DNA from 2 places in the Pseudomonas sp. C11 genome. Region 1 is predicted to be linked to the other one. Evidence: predicted binding sites of a transcription regulator. Region 1 holds the regulator's gene; the other holds the start of a gene.
What was found. The regulator FliA, encoded in region 1, starts transcription of late flagellar genes. The targets are predictions, from matches to a motif close to CTAAAGTTTNNNNNNNNNNNGCCGNTAA.
Positions count from the first base shown of each region.

Region 2: the regulator FliA is predicted to act here: its motif matches at 4,741-4,768, upstream of motA (flagellar motor stator protein MotA).

Region 1 covers NZ_JAWIIP010000002.1:139,458-147,178, forward strand. The annotation lists gene VC352_RS03775 (protein phosphatase CheZ) at 1-513, opposite strand, end outside; gene VC352_RS03780 (chemotaxis response regulator CheY) at 533-907, opposite strand; gene fliA (RNA polymerase sigma factor FliA) at 1,008-1,754, opposite strand; gene fleN (flagellar synthesis regulator FleN) at 1,751-2,581, opposite strand; gene flhF (flagellar biosynthesis protein FlhF) at 2,669-3,982, opposite strand; gene flhA (flagellar biosynthesis protein FlhA) at 3,994-6,141, opposite strand; gene flhB (flagellar biosynthesis protein FlhB) at 6,251-7,387, opposite strand; gene fliR (flagellar biosynthetic protein FliR) at 7,396-7,721, opposite strand, start outside.
Region 2 covers NZ_JAWIIP010000006.1:178,524-186,244, forward strand. The annotation lists gene queG (tRNA epoxyqueuosine(34) reductase QueG) at 1-275, shown strand, start outside; gene orn (oligoribonuclease) at 319-861, opposite strand; gene VC352_RS11920 (class I SAM-dependent methyltransferase) at 893-1,687, opposite strand; gene rsgA (small ribosomal subunit biogenesis GTPase RsgA) at 1,776-2,807, shown strand; gene motB (flagellar motor protein MotB) at 2,801-3,832, opposite strand; gene motA (flagellar motor stator protein MotA) at 3,836-4,687, opposite strand; gene VC352_RS11940 (HDOD domain-containing protein) at 4,807-6,330, shown strand; gene VC352_RS11945 (rhodanese-like domain-containing protein) at 6,396-7,211, shown strand; gene asd (archaetidylserine decarboxylase) at 7,229-7,721, shown strand, end outside.

The DNA of each region.
Region 1 (7,721 bases):
CAGCAGAATGTCGTTGAGGTGGTTGGACAGCTTGCTGCTGTCACGCTCGCTACGCGCAAGGAACAGCTCGATGCGTTTGGCCAGCTCACGGAAACCCTCTGCGCCGATTTCCCGGCGCATGAAACGACCCCACTCGGCGCTGAGGCTCTGCGCCTCATCGGCCAGGTCATTGACCAGTGGTGCACTCTGCTCCACCAGATCCATGGTGCGGTTAGCCGCTTTCTCGGTCTGGGTGACGACGTAGTTCAGACGCTCGGTGGCGTCGGATATCTGCGACAGCTCCTTGGCATGAGGCATGCGCGGGTCGAGCTGAAAATTGACAATAGCGTTGTGCAGCTCACGGGTCAGCTTGCCGACCTCGTGATACAAACCACGATCACGAACCTTGTTGAGCTCATTGATCAGTTGCACCGCGTTGCCGAAGTTACCTTTTTCGAGGCTATCGACCAGTTCGCGGGCATTGGTTTTCAGGGACGTTTCAAGATCGCCCAATGTGGAATCATCGTGTTCCATAGCACCCTCGCGGCCGACATCAGCCGTTGACCCGCTCGAAGATCTTCTCGATCTTTTCCTTCAGCACCTGCGCAGTGAAGGGCTTGACCACATAGCCATTCACGCCGGCCTGAGCCGCTTCGATGATCTGGTCACGCTTGGCTTCGGCGGTGACCATCAGCACCGGCAGGTGCTTGAGGCGCTCATCCGCACGTACCGCACGCAGCAGGTCGATGCCGGTCATACCGGGCATGTTCCAGTCGGTGACCAGAAAGTCGAAGCTGCCGCTCTGCAGCATCGGCAACGCTGAAGTGCCGTCATCGGCCTCGGCGGTATTGGTGAAACCCAAGTCTCGCAAGAGGTTCTTGATGATCCGTCGCATCGTCGAAAAATCGTCAACGATGAGGATTTTCATGTTCTTGTCCAAGTCGACCTCCGTACAGTCCCAAACGTATTGCGTTTGCAACTACGTCCTTTAATCGTGAAACCGTTTCTGCCTGCGAGTGCGCTGCGACTCAGCCAGCGCGCCATTCACTCAGCCGCGAACGCAGACGCGCCGCGCACTGACTGTGCAACTGACTGACGCGCGATTCGCTGACCCCCAGTACTTCACCGATTTCCTTCAGGTTCAGTTCTTCATCGTAATACAGCGCCAGCACCAGACGCTCGCGCTCCGGCAGGCCGGCAATGGCCTCGGCCAATGCCGCTTGAAAGCGTTCATCTTCGAGATCCCGCGAAGGTTCGAGGTGGGTGTGCCCGGCGTCTTCGTGCAGTCCGCCATGTTCACCGTCCTGCAATAGGTCGTCGAAACTGAACAGGCGGCTGCCCAAAGTGTCGCCAAGAATGCCGTAGTAATCTTCCAGACTCAATTGGAGTTCGGCAGCAACCTCGTGATCTTTAGCGTCACGCCCCGTTCTCGCTTCAACGGTACGTATCGCATCGCTGACCATCCGGCTGTTGCGGTGCACCGAACGCGGTGCCCAATCGCCCTTGCGTACCTCGTCGAGCATGGCACCGCGGATGCGAATACCGGCGAATGTTTCGAAGCTTGCACCCTTGCTGGAGTCGTATTTGCGCGAGGCTTCGAGCAGGCCGATCATCCCGGCCTGAATCAGATCGTCCACCTGCACGCTGGCTGGCAGACGCGCCAGCAAGTGATAGGCAATGCGCTTGACCAGCGGCGCATAGCGCTCGATCAACTGGTGCTGGGAGTCCTGCGCACGAGCCTTGTTGTACATACGAAGTCCAGAGGCTGCTGTCATACGGCCGAGTCTGCTGTCGGTTGCTTCACCAGGCGCTCGACGAAGAACTCCAGATGGCCGCGCGGGTTGGCCGGCAGCGGCCAGGTATCGACCTTCTGAGCGATTGCCTTGAACGCCAGTGCGCATTTGGAGCGCGGGAAGGCTTCATAGACGGCGCGCTGCTTCTGCACCGCCTTGCGTACGCATTCGTCGTAGGGCACCGCGCCGACGTACTGCAGGGCGACATCGAGAAAACGATCCGTCACCTTGGTCAGCTTAGCAAAGAGATTGCGACCTTCCTGCGGGCTGTGCGCCATGTTGGCCAGCACGCGGAAGCGGCTGATGCCATGGTCGCGGTTGAGCAGCTTGATCAGCGCGTAGGCGTCGGTGATCGAGGTCGGCTCGTCGCAGACCACAACGAGAATTTCCTGCGCCGCCCGCACGAAGCTGACGACCGCATCGCCGATGCCGGCTGCAGTGTCGATCACCAATACGTCGAGGTTTTCGCTGATATCGCTGAATGCCTGGATCAGGCCGGCGTGCTGCATGGGCGAAAGGTTGACCATGCTCTGCGTGCCCGATGCGGCCGGCACGATGCGGATACCGCCCGGCCCCTGCAGCAGGACGTCACGCAGGTCGCACTCACCAGCGATCACGTCGGCCAGGGTGCGCTTGGGGCTCAGCCCCAGCAGCACATCGACGTTGGCGAGCCCAAGGTCGGCGTCCATCAACATCACCCGGCGCCCCAGATCGGCGAGGGCCATGGACAGATTCACCGACACGTTGGTCTTACCGACACCGCCCTTGCCGCCGGTTACCGCGATCACCTGTACGGGATGCATACCCATGTTCTCTCAATACCTTGTCTAACTTCGACTTGGCCAACCGGCCGTTCGCCCCTGCAAAAAACGCAGGGTTTGCAACACTTTAGCGCTTCAGCCGACGCGCCGCGCGGTTCCTTGATAGAGACCGGCGAACAATTGCGCCATGGCGTCCTCGCTCGGCTCCTCCGGCGCCTGCAATCCCACCGCGCGGCTGACCAGTTGGTGGCTACGCGGAACGTGCAGATCATCCGGAATCCGCGGCCCGTCCGTGACATAGGCTACCGGCAGATGCTGGCCTATAGCCAGACCCAAAACCTCACCCAGGCTCACGGCCTCGTCCAGCTTGGTCAGTATGCAGCCGGAAAGGCCGCAACGCTTGTAACTATGGTAGGCCGCCTTGAGCACCTGTCTCTGACTGGTAGCGGCCAGCACCAGATAATTCTTGGCTTTCAGGCCGCGCGCAGACAGGCTTTCGAGCTGCAGACGCAGGGCCGGATCGTTGGCGGGCAACCCCGCCGTATCGATCAGTACGACACGTTTCTTGGCCAGGGGCGCCAGGGCTTGCAGCAGCGACTGCCCCGGATCGATCTGAGTCACCGAGACGCCGAGGATGCGCCCCAGGGTCTTGAGCTGTTCCTGGGCGCCGATACGGAAGCTGTCCATACTCACCAGAGCGACCTGCTGAGCACCGTACTTAAGCACGTAACGCGCGGCCAGCTTGGCCAGCGTGGTGGTCTTGCCCATGCCGGCGGGGCCGACCAGGGCAATCACCCCGCCCTCTTCCAACGGCTCGACCTTGGGCGTCTTGATCGCATGGGCCAGGTGCGCCAGGAGCATGCGCCAGGCCTGACGCGGCTCGGCGACACCTGCCACGCGGTCGAGCAACGCCTGCGACAGCTCGGCCGACAGGCCCATACGCTGCAAGCGGCGCCACAGGTTGGCCTGCTGCGGGCGACGGCTCTGCATTTGCCCCCAGGCGATGGAGCCCAGTTGTACTTCGATCAGCTCACGCAGGCCGTGCAGCTCGAAGCGCATGGCATCGAGCGCACGCGGATCGACACTGGGCGCGGCAGCCACCGGCTTCTCGACGGGGCGCTGCGGCTTGACCGGGGTCGCCGGCAATTCCGGCGCCACCAGCGAGTCATTGGCGAAAAGTTGACGGTCTTTCGACGAGTCCTGTTCGGCACGGGTCGCCAGCTCCGCCTGAGCATTGGCGATGCGCGCCTGAGTCTTGCGCAGCTCGGCCTCCAGAGCCGGATTCGGTCGAACCGGCGCCGGCGCCACCTGATAGTCGAGCGCGGCGGTCAGCTCGACACCGCCGGCCACGCGACGATTGCCGATGATGGCCGCGTCGGCGCCCAGTTCGTCACGCACCAGTTTCATGGCGGTCCGCATATCAGCAGCGAAGAAACGTTTGACCTGCATGACCCTTTACCTCAGTTCTGGCCCACAGTGGCGACTATGGTGACCTGCTTGTTGTCCGGAATTTCCTGGTAGGCCAGCACGTACATGCTGGGTACCGCCAGCCGCGCGAAGCGCGACAACATCGCCCGGATCGGACCGGCCACCAGCAGGATCACCGGTTTGCCGAGCATTTCCTGGCGCTGCGCCGCTTCCACCAGGGAACGTTGCAGCTTCTCGGCCATACCTGGTTCGAGGAGGATGCCATCCTCGCTACCCTGACCGGCCTTCTGCAGACTGTTCAGCAATATCTGTTCCAACCTTGGTTCAAGGGTGATCACAGGCAGCTCCGGCTCTAGTCCCACGATGCTTTGCACGATGGCGCGAGCCAGCGACACGCGAACGGCTGCGACCATGGCGGCGGGATCTTGACTCTTTGGCGCGACGTTGGCGATGGCCTCGGCGATGGTACGGATGTCGCGCACCGGCACCTGCTCCTGCAGCAGCGCCTGCAATACCTTGAGCAGGGTCGACAGCGACACGAGCCCAGGCACCAGCTCTTCGGCCAGCTTCGGCGAACTCTTGGCCAGCAATTGCATGAGCTGCTGCACCTCCTCGTGCCCAAGCAGCTCATGAGCGTGCTTGTGCAGGATCTGATTCAGGTGGGTGGCGACCACGGTGCTGGCATCGACCACGGTGTAACCGAGCGATTGCGCCTGGTCACGCTGACTGGGATCGATCCACACCGCCTCCAGGCCGAACGCCGGATCCTTGGCGGCAATGCCATTGAGCGGGCCGAACACCTGACCGGGGTTGATCGCCAACTCGCGATCCGGGTAGACCTCGGCCTCGGCCACGCTGACGCCCATGAGCGTCAAACGGTAGGCATTGGGTGCCAGGTCGAGGTTGTCGCGGATATGCACCGACGGCATGAGAAAGCCCATCTCCTGCGACAGCTTCTTGCGTACACCCTTGATCCGCGCCAGCAACTGACCACCCTGGTTGCGGTCGACCAGCGGAATCAGGCGGTAGCCCACTTCCAGACCCACCATGTCCACTGGCGTCACATCGTCCCAACCCAGTTCCTTCACCTCCTGGGCCTTCTGCGCCGGCAGCAGCTCCTGCTGGCGCTGCACTTCCTTGACTTCCTCTTCCTTGACCTTGCGGTTCTTGTGTGCGATCCAGTAGGCGCCACCCGCAGCCACCAGGCCCAGACTGATGAAGGAGAAGTGCGGCATGCCCGGCACCAACCCCATGGCAATGAGGATGGCCGCAGCCACCGCCAACGCCTTGGGCGAAGCAAACATCTGCCGGTTGACCTGCGCACCCATGTCCTCGGCACTGGAAACCCGGGTAACCATCACCGCCGCCGCCGTCGATAGCAGCAGGGATGGGATCTGCGCCACCAGACCGTCACCAATGGTCAACAGGGTGTAAACCTTGCCAGCCTCGGCGAACGGCAGCGCATGCTGCAGCACGCCAATGGCGATACCGCCGATAAGGTTGATGAACAGAATCAGCAGGCCGGCGATGGCGTCGCCGCGTACGAACTTGCTGGCACCGTCCATGGAGCCATAGAAGTCGGCCTCCTGGGCCACCTCGCTGCGGCGTTTCTTGGCCTCGACCTGGTCGATCAGACCGGCGTTGAGGTCGGCGTCGATCGCCATCTGCTTGCCGGGCATCGCGTCGAGGGTGAAGCGAGCGCTCACCTCGGAGATACGCCCGGCGCCCTTGGTGACCACCACGAAGTTGATGATCATGAGGATGGCGAAGACCACGATACCGACCACGTAGTTGCCGCCGATCACCACCTCACCGAAGGCCTGGATCACCTGCCCCGCCGCACCATGGCCGTCATGACCATTGAGCAGCACCACACGAGTCGAGGCCACGTTCAGCGCCAGACGCAGCAGCGTGGCAGCCAGCAGGATCGTGGGGAACACCGCGAAATCCAGGGGACGCAGGGCGTAGATACTGACCAGCAGCACCACGATCGACAACGCGATACTGAAGGTGAACAGCACGTCGAGCAAAAACGGCGGCACCGGCAGCATCACCATGCCGAGCATCACCAGCAGCAACAGGGGAATCCCCAAATTGCCGTGGCGCAACCCGGCCAAGTTACTGCGTACGTCACCGATCAACTGTGCGCGATCTACTGCCACGGCCTTACCCCAAGTCATCAATCTTTTGACGCGGAAACGCGTCCTGATGGGGTAATGGCAAGAAGCGTTCCAGAAAGAGGATTACAGACTGCAATCGCAAAAAATACGCGACTGCTCGCCGACTCCATCACTCGTCGCGGCGTAGATCCGGCGGGATCGGCAGATCCGGCAGAGGCCCCGGCCGTTTGCCCTTGCCAGCCTGGAACTGGCGAATCTGATAGACGTAAGCAAGTACCTGAGCCACAGCCAGGTAGAGACCTGCTGGGATTTCCTGATCCAGCTCAGTGGAGTAATAAACCGCCCGCGCCAGGGCTGGCGATTCGAGCACCATGACCTTGTGCTCCTGGGCGATCTCACGGATCTTCAGGGCGGTGAAATCATTGCCCTTGGCCAGCAACATCGGCGCGCCGCCCTTGTCCTGATCGTATTTCAAGGCCACGGCGAAGTGGGTCGGGTTGGTGATCACCACATCGGCCTGCGGCACCGACTGCATCATCCGCCGCTGCGCCATTTCACGCTGCAGCTGACGAATGCGTCCCTTGACCTCAGGCTTGCCTTCGGAGTCCTTGTACTCGTCCTTGACCTCCTGCTTGGTCATCATCAGCTTCTGCTTGTGACTCCAGAGCTGAAACGGCACATCCACGGCAGCGATCAAAATCAACCCGCACGATAGCCAGAACGCACTCCAGCCGACTACCGTCAAACTGTGCAGGATGGCCGACTCGACCGGCTCATTGGCGATGGCCAGCAAGTCGTCCTGATCAGACGACAAGACCAGCAAGGCCACGGCCAGGATGACCAGGAACTTGGCCAGCGCCTTGAGCAGCTCCGCCAGAGACTGCATGGAGAACATGCGCTTGAGCCCTGCCAGCGGATTCATCCGGCTACCCTTGGGCAGTAACGCCTCGGATGAGAACAACCAGCCACCCAGTGCGATAGGACCAACCACGGAAGCGATCAGCAGAACGATGAAAAATGGCTGAACAGCCAGCAATGCATGCTTGCCGTACGCAAGCAGGTACAGCCCCATATTGCCTTCGTTCATCAGCACTTCACGCGGCAGGCTGAAACTGCCGCGCATCAGATCCAGCAGGGCGTCGCCCATTTGCGCGCCGAAGCCCAGCAGAGCAACCGTGCCGCTCATGGTGACCGCCAGGGTATTGAGCTCCTTGGAACGAGCGATCTGACCTTTTTTCCGCGACTCTTCGAGCCGCTTACTAGTGGGTTCCTCGCTCTTGTCGGCGCCGCTCTCGCTCTCAGCCATGCTGCCTCCTAACGCACCTTGGCGAGCTCGCCCAACTGCTGCAATGCTTCAGTGGCCAACGCCTGAAACAGATTGCCGAAGTCGGACAGGCTAATCCAGAAGATCACCAGCCCAAGGGCCAGAGTCAGCGGGAAACCGATGGAGAAGATGTTCAGTTGCGGCGCCGCACGCGTCATCACGCCGAACGCCAGGTTGATCACCAGTAGCGCCGTAACCGCCGGCAGGGTCAGCAGCAGACCGGCGCCGATCACCCAGCCCAACTTGCCGGCCAGTTCCCAGTAGTGCTGCACCATCAGCCCTTGCCCGGGCGGCAAACTGACGAAGCTCTCGGCCA
Region 2 (7,721 bases), on a different contig from region 1:
GCGACTTCCAGCCGCGCCACGGCCTGGACAATGCAGGCCTGGCCGAACTGTTTCTATGGACGGAAGATGAGTTCCTCAGCCGCACCGAGGGCTCGCCACTGCGCCGTGCCGGCTATGAGCGCTGGCTGCGTAACCTGGCTGTGGGCCTGGGCAATGCACCCTCGACCATCGCGGTGCTGGAGGCGCTCAAGGCGCGCCGCGAGCATCCCTCGGAGCTGGTGCGCGAGCATGTGCAGTGGGCGCTCAACCAGCATGAGAAAATCAGCAGCAAGTAGAGGCCTTATAGCCCGGCACGCATGACACGCCGTGCTCGCTCATTCACACCTTGAGGAAGTGCTGGCGGTAATGCCGCAGCTCGGCGATGGACTCACGGATATCGTCCAGTGCCTGGTGAGTGGCGGTTTTCTGGAAGCTGTCCTTTACCTCGGGCGCCCACATGCCGGCGAGAATCTTCAGTGTCGACACGTCCAGGTAGCGGTAGTGGAAGTAGGCTTCCAGCGCCGGCATGTACTTGTAGAGGAAGCGTCGATCCTGGCCGATGCTGTTGCCGCAGATCGGAGACTTGCCTTTCGGCACCCACTGCTCGAGGAAGGCGATGGTCTGCGCTTCGGCCGCCGCGGTGTCGATGCGGCTTTCGCGCACACGCTGGGTCAGACCGCTCTGGCCATGGGTACGGGTGTTCCACTCATCCATGCCGGCCAGGGTTTCGTCGCTCTGGTGGACGGCGATCACCGGGCCTTCGGCCAGCACGTTCAGCCCACTATCGGTAACGATGGTGGCCATTTCGATGATCACATCGTGCTCCGGCTCCAGGCCGGTCATTTCCAGGTCGATCCAGATCAGGTTGTTGGGGTTCTGCATGATGGGAGGCTCCTTGGCTCAGGCGCCCAGTTTAGCGGATATCCACACCCTTCATCTGCCAGAGCAGCAACTGAGTCTGCCGCCCTTCGTTGATGGCGAGTGCACGATCAGTCGGCACACCGGGAATTTCGAAGCTGTTGCTGATCAGCCAGCTCCCCGGCTGCATCTCGGCTTGCGCCTTGGCCCACAGGCGCGGCATGGGCACCGGAGAGAGAAAGCAATAGACGACATCGAATGCCGCCAGATCCACCTGCCAAAGGCTGACGTAGCGAATCTGGCAGTTGTCCTGCAGCAGACAGCGCAGCCACGCGCAAAGAAATACCAGTGGCGCGGTCTCCACCCCGACGAACTGCCCGCGCGGGAAGCGTCGTGCCAGCGCCAGCAAGGTGCCGGCGGTGCCGCACCCCAGGTCGACGAAACGCAACGGCGGCTCGCACTCACTCAAGAACAGCTGCAGTTGCTGTTGCGCGCGGCGCCCCGTCAGATACAGCGGCACCTGCTCGCGCAGGCTGTTCCAGTTGACCAGCAGCAACACGACGAAGCCCAGCAGGTAGACCCAGCCCGGCAACCCGACCTGCTGCGCCACGAACAGCGCCGGCAGGAAGGCGAAGTTGATCCATGACCACCAGCGCGACAGCCCCAGGCGCCAGCCCACCAGCGCTGCCAGCGCCCCCTGCAGCAAGGCCACCGAGAACAGCGACAGTCGCCACGGCAGCAGCGCCAGCAGATAGACCGTCACCACCACCAGCGCGAGCGCGATGCCCTGCGCCAGCAGCGCGCGCAATAGCGGTAAGCGAATGAAGGCTGAATGTGCGTCGTTGTGCATGGTGCAGTCCAGGCGGGAGGAGAGCGAATGGGCAGCGAGCCGCCATGCTAAACTCGCCGCGACCGACACTCCACCACCCGGATGCTCCATGGCCAAACGCCAACTCAACCGCCGCCAGAGCTGGCGCATCGAAAAGATCCAGGGCGAGCGCGCTGCCCGCGCCGCCAAACGCGAATCGCGGGCCGTCGAGGCACTGGAAGGTGGCGACCTGGGCCCGGAGCAAACCGGCCTGGTGATCGCTCACTTTGGCGTTCAGGTGGAGGTCGAGGCGCTGCAGGGCGAAAGCATCGGCCAGGTGTTTCGCTGCCACCTGCGCGCCAACCTGCCGGCACTGGTGACCGGCGATCAGGTGGTCTGGCGCGCAGGCAATCAGGGCGATGGCGTGATCGTCGCGCAACTGCCGCGCAACACCGAGCTGTGCCGCCCGGACATGCGCGGCCAACTGAAACCGGTGGCCGCCAACGTCGACCAGATCGTCATCGTCTTCGCGCCACTGCCCGAGCCGCACGCCAATCTGATCGACCGCTACCTGGTCGCAGCCGAGCACGCCGGTATCGAACCGCTGCTGCTGCTGAACAAGGCCGACCTGATCGATGCCGGCAACAGCCAGGCACTCAATGCCCTGCTCGGCGTCTATCGCCAGCTCGGCTATACGCTGCTGGAAGTATCGGCCCACCAGGGCGACGGCATGGAGCAACTGAAGAAACGCCTGGACGGCCACGTCAGCGTCTTCGTCGGCCAGTCCGGCGTGGGCAAGTCGTCGTTGGTCAACGGCCTGCTACCAGGCGTCGACACCCGCGTGGGCGCACTGTCGGAACTGACCGGCAAGGGCACTCACACCACCACAACGGCCCGTTTGTTCCACTTCCCCGGCGGCGGTCAGTTGATCGACTCCCCCGGCATCCGCGAGTTCGGCCTCGGCCATGTCAGCCGTGATGACGTGGAGGCAGGCTTCATCGAATTCCACGACCTGCTCGGCCGCTGCCGCTTCCGCGACTGCAAGCATGACCGCGAACCCGGCTGTGCGCTGCTGCAGGCGCTGGAGGACGGCCGCGTTCAGCCGCAGCGCATGGCCAGCTACCGTCACATCATCGCCAGCCTGCCCGAAGACGATTACTGACGATTGAGTTGGTCGAGCGGGCTCTTGCTGCTCTCGAAGATATTCAGCCGCTGGCGCAACTGATCCGCCGGCAAGGCGTCAGCATCAGGCGCGCCACTGGCCGGCGCGGCGCCGCCCGCGCCAGCGGGTGCATCTGGTGCCGCACCATCCTCGGCGGGCGGTGTGTCACCACCCTGCTCACCCTCGATGTCGCGCTGGGCACGCTTGGTCAGCACGACGATATCGATACGGCGGTTGACCGGATTGAGCGGATCTTCGCGGTCGAACAACGCCGACGAGGCATAACCCACCACGCGTGCCACCTGCTCGTCCGGGTAGCCACCGGCGACCAGCGTACGCCGCGCAGCATTGGCACGGTTGGCCGATAGCTCCCAGTTGCCGAAATCTCCGCGCCCGGAAAACGGCTTGGCGTCGGTATGGCCGCTGACGCTGATCTTGTTCGGCACTGCCTTGATGGTATCGGCCATGGCCAGCAGGATGTCTTCGAAGTAGGGCTGCAGCTCGGCACTGCCGAGGGCGAACATCGGCCGGTTCGCCGCATCCATGATCTGAATGCGCAAGCCATCCTGGGTGATCTCGAACAGGATCTGATCCTTGAAGCGTTGCAGCTCCGGATTTTCCTCGACCTTGTTCTGCAGTTCCTGCAGCAAAAGCTCCAGACGCTCGCGCTCCATCTTGTCAGCCAGGGTCTCGACCTGATCGGCACTCACCGCTGTCTCGTCCGGCTGGCTTTCCGGCGTTTCGGAGATGTCCGGATTAAGGGTGCGCTCCGGTGCCGGAGTCGGCGTGCCTCCCAGATCGATGGCGTAGGGGCTGGCGCTTTCGGTGAAGCCGATCGGATCCTGGAAGTAGCCGGAGATCGCGCGCTTCTGCTCCGGCGTGGCCGAAGACATCAGCCACATCACCAGAAAGAACGCCATCATGGCCGTGGCGAAGTCGGCGAAGGCGATCTTCCAGGCACCGCCATGGTGCCCGCCAGCGGTCTTCTTGACCCGTTTGACGATGATGGGTTGGTTGTTTTCCATCGCTTAGCTGCCGCGCATGGCCTGTTCGAGCTCGCTGAAGCTCGGACGATGCGCCGGGTACAGCACCTTGCGACCGAACTCCACCGCCAGGCTCGGCGGCATGCCCGAAGCCGAAGCCACCAGGCTGGCCTTGATCGCTTCGTAGAGGTTCACCTCTTCCTTGGCGTCATGCTCCAGCGCCGCCGACAGCGGGCCGAAGAAGCCGTAGGACGCGAGAATGCCGAGGAAGGTACCGACCAGCGCGGTACCGACCTTTTCACCGATCTGCGCGTTGTCCGCCTCGGCCAGGATCGACATGGTGATCACGATACCCAGTACCGCTGCCACGATCCCCATCGCCGGCATACCGTCAGCGACCTTGGCCACCGCATGGGCCGGGTGCTCCAGTTCTTCCTTGAGGCTGGCCAGCTCCATGTCGAACAGGCCCTCGAGCTCATGCGGCGCCATGTTGCCGGACGACATGATGCGCAGGTAGTCGCAGATGAACGCGGTCATCCGCGCATCCTTGAGCACACCGGGGTATTTGCTGAAGATCGGGCTGGCGTTCGGATCCTCGACGTCGGCCTCGATGGCCATCATGCCTTCGCGCCGGCTCTTGTTGAGGATCTCGTAGAGCAGCTTGAGCACCTCGAGGTAATAGGTGTGGGTGAAGCGCGTGCCGAACATGCTCAGCGACTTCTTGAACACCAGCATGAACATGCTGCCCGGGTTGGACTGCAGGAACGCACCCAACGCCGCACCGCCGATGATCATGACTTCGAAGGGATGCACCAGGGCCATCAACTGACCACCAGACAATATGAACCCGCCGAATACGCAGCCGAAAACGACGATGATGCCTATGATTTTTGCCATAAAGGAACGCTTGTAGAGCCAGGAAAACGGGTTATTAAAAACAGCTCTTCTAATTATCGGAACTTATACGCCAGACTATAGCCAGTTAAGGTCAAAAGCCAGTTTGGCTCAACTTCACCATGCCGATCACCACGCCCATGCCACGCAGTCTCGATGCCTGGTTGCAACAGCTGGGCCAACTGTGCCTGCCAATCGAGCAGGAACAGCACACTCGCCTGCGTCGTACGCTCAGCGACGGGCGCAAGAACTGGCGCGACATCGCCGACCAGATCGAACTCTGCCCCACCTTCGCCCTGCAAGTGCTGCGCGAGGCCAATCAGTCCACCAGCAGCCTGAGCGAACCCGCGGACAGCCTGGAGATCGCGCTGGCACGCCTGGGCCTGAAACGCTGTGAAGCCCTGCTGGCGCAGACACCGGCGCTCCCCGAGGCAGAGATTCCCCTGGCGCTGCGGCAGATCCTGCTGATCAGCCGCCATGCCAGCCAGCAGGCACGCGGCCTGTTCGGCTCACGCCTGGCGCGGCTCTGGAGTGAGCTGCATGGTTGCAGCCTGCTGTTTCTCGCCCCCTTGTGGCCACTGCTCGGCAAATACCCACAGCTCTTCGAAACCTGGGAACAGCGTGTACTGGTCAAGGGCGAAGCGCCGGCCAAGGTCGAGCGCGAGCTTCTCGGCGTGCCCCTGATTCAACTGTGCCTGAAGCTGGCCGAGCGCTGGCGCCTACCGGAATGGATCGTGCGCAGCTATCAGTTGCTGGCGCGCGACCGGCGGCAACTGGTCAAGGCGCTGCACATCGCGCGCGACAACGAACACCCGCTGCACCAACAGCAGATGCTGGACGCCAACGTCCCCTTGCGTCACTGGCTCACCCATCCCGGCAACTGCGTGCTGCTGGCCAATGGCCTGGCCGTGTCGGCGCACCAGGCCTGGAACACCGACCACAGCCTGCGTTGGCAGCGTCTGGTAGGCCTGTATTTGCAGATACCACTGAGCGAGGTGCAGCAGGAAGTGCACCAGCACGCCGTCAGCAGCGCCCGCCTGCTTCATGACCCGGCCCTCTGGCATCCGGCGCAGTCGCTGCTCTGGCCCTGGTCGGCGCGCCGCCTGCGCCCCAGCAAAGCCGCAGAACGCCCCTCAACACCACCGGCGCTGGAGACCTGGCGCCAGCACTGCAAGCGCCTGCTCGCCGAGCCCAGCGACTTCCCCAACGTGCTGCAACTGACCGCCTGCGCCCGCGACGCGCTACAGGACTGCGGCATGCAGCGCGTGCTCCTGCTCCTCGCCGACCGCCAACACAGCCGCCTGCAAGTTCAGCAGATAGCCGGCCTGGATAAAGCCGCCCTGGCTCTGAGCCTGGATCCGAGCAATAGCCAGATCCTCCGGCGCCTGCTTGCCCAACCCGGGCAACTGCGCCTGAGCCCGGAGAATGCGGCGCAGTATTCGGCACTGCTGCCGGGTAGCCTAAAAGCCCTGTTCCCCAGCGAACATCTGTTGCTGCGCTCGATTGCCAGCAACGGCCGTGTGGTCATGCTGGTTGCCGCCGATCAGGGCGGACGAGCGTTCAACGACATCAGCCTGCAGGCCTTCACCAAGACGGTGCAGTGCATCGAGCGCGCGCTGAGCCATTTTGCCAAGCGCCCGCGCTGACGGCAGAGAGCACCTGCATCCGGGCTTTCCGCTACAATCCCCAGCTTTCCAATCGAGGAGGCTCCATGTCCGCCTTCGCCACGCTGCCGCTGGTCATCGAACCAGCCGATCTTGCCGCCCGCCTGGACTCAGCAGAACTGATTCTGGTCGACCTGAGCAGCGCCGCGCGCTATGCCGAGGGGCATATTCCGGGCGCCCGCTGGGTCGACAGCAAGCGCACCCAATTCGGACAAACTCCAGCTCCCGGTCTGGTGCCGGAGCTGCAGCAGTTGCAAGCGCTGTTCAGCGAGCTGGGGCATCGACCTGACGCCACCTACGTGGTCTATGACGATGAAGGCGGTGGCTGGGCCGGGCGTTTCATCTGGCTGCTGGATGTGATCGGCCATAGGCGCCATCACTTCCTCAACGGCGGGCTGCGCGCCTGGATGGGCGAGAACCGCCCCCTGTCTACGCAGGTGCCGGCAGTGCACGACACCCCCGTGCAACTGACCCTCAGCGAAGCGCCCACCGCCACGCGGGCTTACCTGCAAGCGCGCCTCGGTGCGTCCGACCTGGCCATATGGGATGCGCGTGGCGCGGACGAATACCGCGGCGAGAAGGTCAGCGCCGCGCGTGCCGGCCACATCCCGGGCGCCATCAACTTCGAGTGGACCGCCGGCATGGATGCCGCGCGCGACCTGCGCATCCGCGCCGATATCGCCGAGGTTCTACGTGATCTCGGCATCACCCCGGACAAGGAAGTGATCACCCACTGTCAGACCCACCGCCGCTCGGGCTTTACCTACGTCGTCGCCAAGGCGCTCGGCTATCCCCGAGTGAAGGCCTACGCCGGCTCCTGGTCGGAATGGGGCAACCTGCCCGACACCCCGATCGAGCGCTGAAACCTCAAGGAAACACGATGAAACAACGTCTCTTCATTCTCAGCCAGTACCTGCTGCCGCATCACCTGCTGTCGCGCCTGATCGGCTGCGTCGCCGAATGCCGCATCGGCTGGCTGAAGAACCCTCTGATCAAATGGTTCGCCAAGCAGTACCAGGTGAACATGAGCGAAGCCCAGATCGAAGACCTGCAAGCCTTCGAGCATTTCAATGCGTTCTTCACCCGCGCCCTGAAAGAAGGCGCACGCCCGCTGGACCCAACGCCGGGGGCGATCCTTTGCCCGGCCGACGGCGCCATCAGCCAGCTCGGCGCCATCGAGCATGGCCGTATCTTCCAGGCCAAGGGACACAGTTTCAGCGCCGTCGAGCTGCTGGGTGGCGACGCCGAACGGGCAGCGCCTTTCATGGGGGGTCAGTTCGCCACCGTGTACCTCTCGCCCAAGGACTACCACCGCGTGCACATGCCGCTGGCCGGCACTCTGCGGGAGATGGTCTACGTGCCGGGTCGGCTGT